Regions from separate parts of the Micromonospora sp. NPDC050397 genome, predicted to be linked through region 1. Evidence: predicted binding sites of a transcription regulator. Region 1 holds the regulator's gene; the other holds the start of a gene.
What was found. Region 1 encodes HspR, which represses chaperone genes until heat shock. Its sites were predicted from a motif close to TTGAGTNNNNNNNACTCAA; they were not measured.
Positions count from the first base shown of each region.

Region 2: a site for HspR is predicted at 1,771-1,789, ahead of lon (endopeptidase La). Genes of this name have one in related genera too.

Region 1 is NZ_JBJDPS010000005.1:315,842-320,961, forward strand. Features, by position in the region: gene ACI2K4_RS20280 (nucleotide exchange factor GrpE) at 1-448, shown strand, start outside; gene dnaJ (molecular chaperone DnaJ) at 542-1,741, shown strand; gene ACI2K4_RS20290 (heat shock protein transcriptional repressor HspR) at 1,768-2,208, shown strand; gene ACI2K4_RS20295 (hypothetical protein) at 2,416-3,423, shown strand; gene ACI2K4_RS20300 (hypothetical protein) at 3,450-3,881, opposite strand; gene ACI2K4_RS20305 (cation:proton antiporter) at 4,053-5,120, opposite strand, start outside.
Region 2 is NZ_JBJDPS010000007.1:189,010-194,129, forward strand. Features, by position in the region: gene ACI2K4_RS23995 (ABC transporter substrate-binding protein) at 1-904, opposite strand, end outside; gene ACI2K4_RS24000 (excalibur calcium-binding domain-containing protein) at 1,028-1,636, opposite strand; gene lon (endopeptidase La) at 1,812-4,154, shown strand; gene ACI2K4_RS24010 (hypothetical protein) at 4,555-5,049, shown strand.

The DNA.
Region 1 (5,120 bases):
GGTCGGCACGTTCGGCGCCGAGCTGGAGGCGCTCCGCGCCGACCTCGACGAGCGGACCAAGGACCTCCAGCGGGTGTCGGCGGAGTACGCCAACTACCGCAAGCGGGTCGACCGGGACCGGGGGGTGGCGGCCGAACAGACCATGGGTTCGGTGCTGACGGCGCTGCTGCCGGTACTCGACGATCTCGACCGGGCACGCGAGCACGGCGACCTGGTCGGGCCCTTCGGCAGCGTCGCCGAACAGCTCAACGCCGTGTTGACCAGGTTCGGCCTGACCGCCTTCGGGGAGAAGGGCGACCCGTTCGACCCGACCCGGCACGAGGCCGTGGCGCACCAGACGTCGGCCGAGGTCACCGAGCCGACCTGCGTCGAGGTGATGCGTCGGGGTTACCAGCTCGGGGAACGGCTGTTGCGGCCCGCACTGGTGGCCGTCGCCGACCCGGAGTAGTCGAGTTCGACTGTCATGATCGGGGCGTGCCGGGACCGCTGTGGCGGACGCGGTACGCCCTGATCACGGCAGCAGGAAGGGGGTGGACGACTGATGAGTTCCAAGGACTGGCTGGAGAAGGACTTCTACGCCGTACTCGGTGTGGGCAAGTCCGCCTCCTCCGACGAGATCAAGAAGGTCTACCGGAAGCTGGCCCGGGAGTCGCACCCGGACCACAACCCCGGTGACCCGCAGGCCGAGGAGCGGTTCAAGGCCGTTTCGGAGGCGTACCACGTCCTCTCCGACGAGCGTAAGCGCCGAGAGTACGACGAGATGCGCTCCCTGTTCGGCTCCGGCGCGTTCCGGCGCAACGCCCGTGCCGGTGGTCAGCCGGGACCGGGCGGCTACCCGTTCGACGTCTCCGACCTGTTCGGCAACGCCGCACAGGGGGCCGGTGCCGGCGACCGGCGGTTCGGCGGGGCCGGCTTCTCCGATCTGTTCAGCTCGATCTTCTCCGGCGGTGGTGGTGCCGGGACGGCGCAACGTCGCGGTCCGGCCCGTGGTCGTGACGTCGAGGCCGAGGTGGCGCTCGACTTCAACGACGCCGTACGCGGGGTCACCCTGCCGCTGACGCTGCGCGCGCCGGGCGTCTGCGACACCTGCCACGGTGACGGTGCCAAGCCGGGCACCCAGCCGCGTGCCTGCCCGCAGTGCCACGGCGCCGGGGTGGTGACCCGCAACCAGGGCTCGTTCAGCTTCTCCGAGCCGTGCCGCGAGTGCCAGGGCGTCGGCACGGTGGTGGAGGAGAAGTGCCCGGAGTGCCAGGGCACCGGTGGGGTGACCAAGACCCGGACGCTCAACGTACGGTTCCCGGCCGGGGTCGGCGACGGCCAGCGGATCCGGCTCGCCGGTCGAGGTGAGCCGGGCGAGCGCGGCGGTTCCGCCGGCGACCTGTACGTGCTGGTCAAGGTCCGCGACGACGACCTTTTCGGGCGCAGTGGTGACGACCTCACCCTGACCGTGCCGATCACCTTCGCCGAGGCGGTGCTCGGGACCGACCTGAAACTGCCGACCCTGGACGGCGCGGTGACCCTCCGGGTGCCGCCCGGTACGCCCAACGGGCGGATCCTACGGGCGCGCGGCAAGGGCGTGCTGCGGCGCGACGGACAGCAGGGTGACCTGCTGGTGACCGTCGAGGTGGCGGTGCCGTCGCAGCTCTCCACCGAGGCCCGCGAGGCACTCGAGTTGTTCGCCAAGCAGAGCCCGCCCGCCGGGCGGGAACATCTCGACGCCCGGGTGCGTCGGGATAGTTAGTGGTGAGTGAGCGGAGGTGAGTGGCGATGGCTGAAGAGATCATCATCTCGGTCGAGCAGTCGTCCGATGCCAAGGTGCTGATGATTTCGGTGGCGGCCCGGATGGCGGGGATGCACCCACAGACCCTCCGCCAGTACGACCGGATGGGCCTGGTGCAGCCGGGACGGGCGGCCGGCGGCGGGCGCCGCTACAGCGCCCGCGACGTGGCCCTGTTGCGTGAGGTGCAGCGGCTCAGCCAGGACGACGGGGTCAACCTCGCCGGGATCAAGCGCATCATCGGCCTGGAGCAGCTCGTGGACGAGTTGCAGCAGCGGATGGCGCAGCTTGAGAACGAGCTGGAGCACGCGTACCGGCGGGTTGCCGAGTTGGAGACGGCCGCGGCCAGCGGTCCGTTCCCGCGCCGCGACCTGGTGCCGACCAACCAGGTCTCGACCGCCCTGGTCGTGTGGCGCCCGCGTCGGTCCTGACCTGCGGCTGTGAGCCGTTCCGGACCTCCGGCTGTGAGCCGTCCCCGACCTGCTCTCGAAGAGCTGAACGCCCCGCATTCCCGCCCGGGAGCGCGGGGCGTTGGCCTAGTTTGGGGGTGCCGGTCCGGGCCGGGCTCCACGGGGGGTCCCGGCCCGGACCGCATCGGCCTTAACCGGTCGTCCGGCGTTCCGTACTAGGGTCCATGCGTGATCTTGCGATTCGGCGCCCCGGCTCAGGTCCGGGTGGTCGCCGTCCTGGTCGGCGTACTGCTGGCGGTGCTCTCGCTGACGGGCTGCGGTGGTCGAGGCGGAGGCGAAGCCGCCGCCGGGTCGTCGACGCCCACGGGTACGCGGGGCGCTCCCAGCCCGATCCCGGAGCCCGACGCGGGGCTGGGACGGGCCCCCGCCGGGGCGAGCGCCTCCGCCACCGGGTCGGCCGGGTGCCGGCCCGCCAACGGTTGGGACTGCGCCTGGCAGGGCCGGTTCACCGCCGTGTCCGCGCTGGTAGATAAGAAGCCGGGCCAGCTCGGGGTGGAGGTTCGGGATCGCCGGACCGGCGCGGTGTTCCGGATCGGGGCGACCGATCACCGCTACTGGACCGGGTCGACCATCAAGCTGGCGATGATCACCACCGTGTTGGAGCGTGCCCGTTCCGGCCAGGTGACGCTCAGCGACGCCGATCGGCGCAACATCGCGGACATGCTGTCGTTCTCGTCGGACGACGCGGCCGACGAGATCTGGACGAAGTACGGCCGGGACGGCATGGTCGCGGGTTTCGGCAGCAAGTACGGGATGTCGAAGCTCGCCTTCGCCGGCTCCGCCCGCTACTGGGGGTTCATGAAGTGCACGCCGACCGACCTGGCGGCCCTGATGACGTACGCGTTGGGCAAGCTCGGCCCGGAGGACCGGTCGTACCTGGTGGGGGCGATGCGGCAGACCGATTCGATCCAGCACTGGGGCGTCTGGGCCGCCGGTGCGGCCCAGCGGCCGGGCAACAAGAACGGCTGGTCGGTCGAGCGGGACGGCGGCCGGGACCACTGGCTCACCAGCTCCGTCGGCTTCGCCGGACCGGACGAGCGTTACGTCGTGGCGATGATGTACGACATGCCGCCGGGAAAGGACTCCCTGAACCTCGGCGCGCAGACGCTGAGCGACATCGCGGCGCTGTTGTTCGGGGCGAAGACCCCGGCCCAGATCGTCGTACGTCCGAGCTGAGCGCTCCTCGCCCGCCCGGCCCGCCGTCAGCCGAGGCGGCGGCCCTGACGGACCAGGCCGCCCTCGCACCAGTCGTGGTAGTTGAACAGCTCCGGCTTCGCCATCAGCACCCGGCTGTTGTGCGCCCAGATCATCATCTGCTCGTCGCCCTGCTGCTCGGCCTGCTCGACGAGCTTGCGCAGGCGCCGCTTCGGGTGGGCCCGGAACTTCGTCCGGATCCCGTCGGCGGCGTAGATGTAGAGGCAGTGCAGGGCGAACCGGCGGGCCGGGCAGGACCGGTCCATCGCGAGGTCGAACAGGGTGACGATGAGCCGGTCGCCGGAGACCAGCAGGTCCCAGTCCTGTGGCATGGACTGGAGCGGTACGGAGTCGGGCTGGTAGGCCCAGGCACGCAACTCGGCGGGAGATGGGTCCACCGGGTTGGAGAAGCCTTGGAACGCGGTCTCTTGCACGCTCACCGGGCCGACCTTCCGCTCGCGAGCGCGAGCCACCTGAGCAGCCCGCGCACACCACTAACCTGCTGCGGCGACACGGTAGCGTGCCGCCGCCGATCTGGGGAAGAACCCTGACGTGCCATTTCACCGAGCCGTTACGCCAAAGGTACGGAGAGTCTGTCGTACCGGGGCGATTCAGTCGGCGATGGGCGCGGGAGTGAGCGTCCCCGACTGCGCCCTGCGGCGCAGCCAGTCCTTGAACCAGCGGGTGTCCGGCAGTCGGGCCAGCATCGGCCCGGTGACCACCGTGATCAGGACGTAGGCCGTCGCGAGCGGGGCCAGTTGCGGTTCGATCGCCACCCCGGCCGAGGTGACGGCCAGTCCGGCGATGACGATGGAGAACTCGCCTCGGGGCATCAGGGCGAGTCCGGTACGCCAGCGACCCGGCAGGGCGATCCCCACCCGACGGGCGGCGAGGTAGCCGGTGAGCACCTTCGTGGCCATCGTCACCACGGCCAGCCCCAGTGCCGGGAGCAGCACCGGAGGCATGTCGGCCGGGTCCGTGGCCAGCCCGAAGAAGACGAAGAACACGGCGGCGAAGAGGTCCCGCAGCGGCGAGAGCAGTTCGGTGGCGTGGTGCGCCACCGGCCCGGACAGGGCGATGCCGACCAGGAACGCGCCGACCGCCGCCGACACCTTCAGTCCGGCCGCGAGCCCCGCCACCAGCAGGGTCAGCCCGAGTACGCCGAGCAGCAGCGCCTCCGGGTCCGACGGCGCGAACATGCGCGAGATGATGTGCCCGTACCGGATCGCCACCACCAGCACCACGACGACCGTGGCGACCGCGATGGCCAGTGCCTGGGCCCCGCCGACCAGCCCGATCCCGGCCAGCAGCGCGGTGACCAGCGGCAGGTAGAGCGCCATCGCGAGGTCCTCGATCACCAGGATCGAGAGGATGACCGGCGTCTCCCGGTTACCGAGTCGTCCCAGGTCGGCCAGGACCTTCGCGATCACGCCGGACGAGGAGACCCAGGTGATGCCGGCGAGCACCACGGCGGCGAGCCAGCCCCAGCCGAGCAGGAGCGCGAACGCCGCTCCCGGCAGGGCGTTGAGCAGGCCGTCGATCAGACCGGCCGGAGCGGCCGCGCGCAGGTTGCCGACGAGTTCGCTGGCGGAGTATTCGAGCCCGAGCATGACCAGCAGCAGGATCACGCCGATCTCGGCCCCGACGGCGAAGAACTCCTCGCTCGCCGAGAGCGGCAG
Region 2 (5,120 bases), on a different contig from region 1:
TGTCGGCGAGCGCCTGTACGGACTCCCGGTTCACCTGGGCCGGAAACGCGGGCAGCGTGAGGGTGGGGATGATCTCGGCGCCGATCGAGGTGTAGGTGGAGAGGATCTGGCGGGTCTCGTCCGGGTGCGAGGCGGCGTACGCCTGCGCCTCCACCATCGCCTCGGTGAACGCCCGGACCAGTTCCGGATCCGACTTGAGCATCTGGTCGGCGGTGAAGTAGGTGGCCACCGAGAGGTTCGGGGTGGCCTCCGCGTAGGCCGAGGCGATGTCCCGGGCCTTCTGGTTGCGCGCGATGGTGAGGAAGGGCTCGACGACAAAGGCCGCGTCGACCCGTCCGTTCGCCACGGCGGCCGGCATGTCCGGGAACGGCAGCTCGACGAACTTGACCGACCGGGGGTCGCCGCCGGCCTTGCGGACCGCCTCGCGTACGACCGTGTCGCTGATGTTGTTCAACGTGTTGATGGCGACGGACTTGCCGGACAGGTCGGCGCTCGACTTGATCGGGCTGGCCTCGGGAACGACCACCCCGGCGAAGTCCTTGCCCGGTACGCCGGTCGAGGCGGAGCCCGGTGCCACGATCTTCAGCGGCAGACCACGGGTCTGGGCGAGCAGGAGCGAGGTGTTGTTGCTGAAGCCGAAGTGGAACTGTCCGGAGAGGACGGCCGGCACGATGGCCGCGCCGCCCTGGGCCAGCTCGAGCTTGACCTCGAGCTTGCGCTGGGCGAAGAATCCCTTCTGGACACCGAGGTAGATGGGCGCCACGTCCAGAATCGGAATCACCCCGACGGTGATCTTTCTGTTCTCGTCGGTGCTGCGGCTCTCGGCGCTCTCGCCGTCCCCACCGCCGCACGCGGTGAGCAGCAGCGCTGTGGCCAGCAGGACGGCAAGTCTGGTGCGCATCATCGTGCTCCCGATCTGGCCGCCGCGGTAGCGCCCGGCCATCCCCGTGTGAATCGTGAGGGCAGAATCCTCTATGGACCCTAGAGTCCGTCCGGTCGGCCGGTCAACAAATGGCCGTTCGGTGCGCTAGTCCTTCTTGTTGTCACAGGCGACACCGTCGCCGTCCTTGTCCAGCTTCGCCGAGTAGCCCGGATCGCCGGTGCGCAGCGGGGTGACGCCGGCTCTGCGTGCCTGGTTGCAGTTCTTGTACGTGACCCCTTCGGTCGGCACCGGTCGAAGGGTCGGCGAGACGCCGGGCTGTCCGGTCGGCGCGACCCGGGTGGAAGGCGCGGGCACCGGCTCGCGGTCCTCGCTGTCGACCGGCGCCTGCCGGGCCGGCTCGGGCGGCGTCGACCTGCTCGGCGGCCGGGGTGTCGGCGGTGCCGGTGGCTCGACCCGTGCCGGCACCGCGTCGTCGGGGGAGAGCGCGGTCGCCGGCGGGGTCTGGTCGGCGAAGACCGCGCTCAGGGTTGCCGCGCCGATCCCGAGGGTCAGCACCAGCAGCAGGGTGAGCAGCCAGAACCGTCGCCGGTTGACGGCTGTGCGGGAATTCGGGACCACGGCCGGCGGAGTCGTCGGCGGAGCTGACGGCGGCCGTGGGATCGGCGACCGGTATCGCCCGGCGGCCTGGTTGCCCCGACCGTAGACGTGGGCGCGGGGCTCCTGCCGCTGGTTGTCGAGGGGCGGCTGGCTCACGACAGCACAGGCTACAGGTGCGCCCAGCGAAGCCCGCCGATGCGCCCCCCGATCCCGGGTAGTGTCGTGTCGGTGGCGCAGGGCCCGGGGTGTGGCCTGCGTCACAAGGCGGAACACAGGGCACCGTTTGTTACTTGAGTCGTACAGGCTCAACTCAAACGATGGCAGGTGTTCGATGGCAACTCTTCCGGTTCTGCCCCTGACCGACGCAGTCCTGCTGCCCGGGATGGTCATCCCGGTGACCCTCGACCCGAGCACCCAGGCTGCCGTCGACGCCGCACGCGCGGCGGGTGACAAGAAGGTACTTGCGGTGCCCCGGGTTGACGGGGAATACGGCTCCATGGGCGTTGTCGCCCTGATCGAGAAGGTTGGTCGGCTGCCCAGCGGCGAGCCGGCCGCCGTGGTCCGTGGCATCACCCGGGCCCGGATCGGCTCCGGCGTGCCCGGACCCGGCGCCGCGCTCTGGGTCGAGGCGACCGAACTCGACGAGCCCACGCCGAACGGCAAGGCCAAGGAACTCGCTCGCGAGTACAAGGCCCTGGCCACCTCGCTGCTCCAGGAGCGCGGGGCGTGGCAGGTCATCGACGCCCTAGAGCGGATGACCGACCTCGGCGAGCTGGCCGACTCGGCCGGCTACGCACCGTGGCTCAGCCTGACCCAGAAGATCGAACTGCTCACCGCGCCGGACGTGACGACCCGACTCGAACTGCTCGTCGGCTGGGTCCGTGACCACCTCGCCGAGCAGGAGGTCACCGAGCGGATCAACTCGGACGTGCGCGAGGGGCTGGAGAAGTCCCAGCGCGAGTTCCTGCTCCGCCAGCAGCTCGCCGCGATCCGCAAGGAACTGGGCGAGGACGAGCCGGACGGCTCGGCCGACTACCGGTCCCGGGTCGAGGCCGCGGACCTGCCCGAGAAGGTACGCGAAGCGGCCATCCGCGAGGTCGGACGGCTGGAGCGGGCCAGTGACGCCTCCCCGGAGGCGGGCTGGATCCGTACCTGGCTCGACACGGTGCTGGAGATGCCGTGGACCACGCGTACCGAGGACAACACCGACCTGGCCGCGGCCCGTGAGGTGCTCGACACCGACCACGCCGGCCTGACCGACGTCAAGGACCGGATTCTGGAGTACCTGGCCGTACGGAACCGTCGGGCCGCCCGCAACCTCCAGGTGGTCGGCGGACGTGGCTCGGGCGCGGTGCTCGCCCTCGCCGGTCCTCCCGGGGTGGGCAAGACCAGCCTCGGCGAGTCGGTCGCACGGGCGCTCGGCCGCAAGTTCGTCCGGGTGTCGCTCGGCGGCGTACGTGACGAGGCCGAGATCCGGGGCCACCGGCGTACCTACGTCGGCGCCCTGCCCGGCCGGATCGTGCGGGCGCTGCGCGAGGCGGGCTCGATGAACCCGGTGGTGCTGCTCGACGAGGTGGACAAGATCTCCGCCGGCTACGCCGGTGACCCGGCGGCGGCCCTGCTGGAGGTCCTCGACCCGGCGCAGAACCACACCTTCCGGGACCACTACCTGGAGGTCGACCTCGACCTCTCGGACGTGCTCTTCCTGGCCACCGCCAACGTGGTCGACACCATCCCCGGCCCGCTGCTGGACCGGATGGAACTGGTCACGCTGGACGGCTACACCGAGGAGGAGAAGGTCGCCATCGCCCGGGACCACCTGCTGCCCCGGCAGCTCGAACGGGCCGGTCTGACCACCGAGGAGTTCAGCGTCAGCGACGAGGCCCTGGGCCAGATCGCGGCCGAGTACACCCGCGAGGCGGGCGTACGGCAGCTCGAGCGGTCTCTGGCCCGGGTCCTGCGCAAGGTCGCGGTCGCGCTGGCCACCAGCGACGAACCGGTACGCGTCGACACCGACAACCTCAAGACCTACCTGGGACGGCCCCGGTTCACCCCGGAGTCGGCCGAGCGCACCGCCGTCCCCGGCGTGGCGACCGGCCTGGCTGTCACCGGAGCCGGTGGTGACGTGCTCTTCATCGAGGCGACCAGCATGGAGGGCGAGCCGGGGCTGACCCTGACCGGCCAGCTCGGCGACGTGATGAAGGAGTCGGCGCAGATCGCCCTGTCGTACCTGCGCTCGAACGGCCGCAAGTTCGGGCTCGACCCGAACGCGCTGGCCGGACGCCGGATCCACCTGCACGTACCGGCGGGCGCGGTGCCCAAGGACGGCCCCAGTGCCGGCATCACCATGGTCACCGCGTTGGCTTCGCTCGCCTCCGGGCGGCCGGTCCGTCCCGAGTTCGGGATGACCGGTGAGGTCACCCTGGCCGGTCGGGTCCTGCCGATCGGCGGGGTGAAGCAGAAGCTGCTTGCCGCGCACCGGGCCGGGCTCACCGAGGTCATCATCCCGGCGCGCAACGAGCCCGACCTGGACGACCTGCCGACCGAGGTACGCGAGGCGTTGACCGTGCACACCATGGCCGACGTGGCGGACGTGCTCGCACTGGCCCTGCGGCCGGTCGAGGAGGTCGACGGCATCCAGGAACTGGGTGACTCGGCGCTGGCCGTGGCTTGACACCTGCGATCACCCAGGGTCCCAGGGTGATCCGAGCGGGGGCGTTCCACTTCGGTGGGGCGCCCCCGCTGTCGTTCCGTCTTCGGTCCTGTCGCTGGTGCCCTTCGGGCAGAGGCAGTCACGACGCCAGTCCCGTTCGAGCCGGTACGGGCCACCACCGTGCCGGTCGACACAGGGGTGGTCCGCACCTCGCCGATGGCGCGGTCCGGCTGGTCGAGGACGTGGAGCGCTGGATCGAGGTCCACCAGCCGTGGAAGGCGCGCGGCGCGGGCGAGCCACAGTCCCGGAAGCCTGAGACAACGAGTTGACGAGGAGTAGCGGCCGCACGCGAGACAGTTGGCACTGACTCCGTCCGAGCGGCCCAGCCGCCAGAGCGGGTGGCTGTTAGCCTCGCTCCTCGATGGTTCAACAGTTTGGTGACCGGGCCACCTTCGCGGTGGAGATCGGCGAGTTCTGGGGAGGGTCGTCCCAGCTTCGCATCGTCGACCTCTGGGCGGCGGGCAAGCGGCTGACCGTCGACGACAACTGCGCCTACCTCCCGTCTTTCACCTACGCCATGCGGTCGACCGCCGCCAGGGTGCGTCACGGCGATGTGGGGTCATGCCCTTTTCCGGGACGTTCGCCGGAGGAGATCTTCCGGCTGCTGGTGGCGGACGAGACGGAGTCCCGGGAGCAGTACTGGTTCATGCAGTGGGGCCCGACGGTCGACAACCTGTCGAAGTACGCCTACCTGGACGGCGACCTGGTGCTCGTCTTCACCTTCTGGCGACCGACGCATCCCGTACCGGGCGAGCGGGACAGGGTTTTTGTCGCCACGATTCCGCCGGCTGACTTCGTGGCCACGATCGAGGCCGCGGTCGGGCTGCTGGACGCCGAATCCCCAGCCACCCCATAACCGATCCCACGACAGTCCCGCCCCGTCGCGACACGGACCTTTCCCGTACGGGTGGATGGCACACTGCCGGG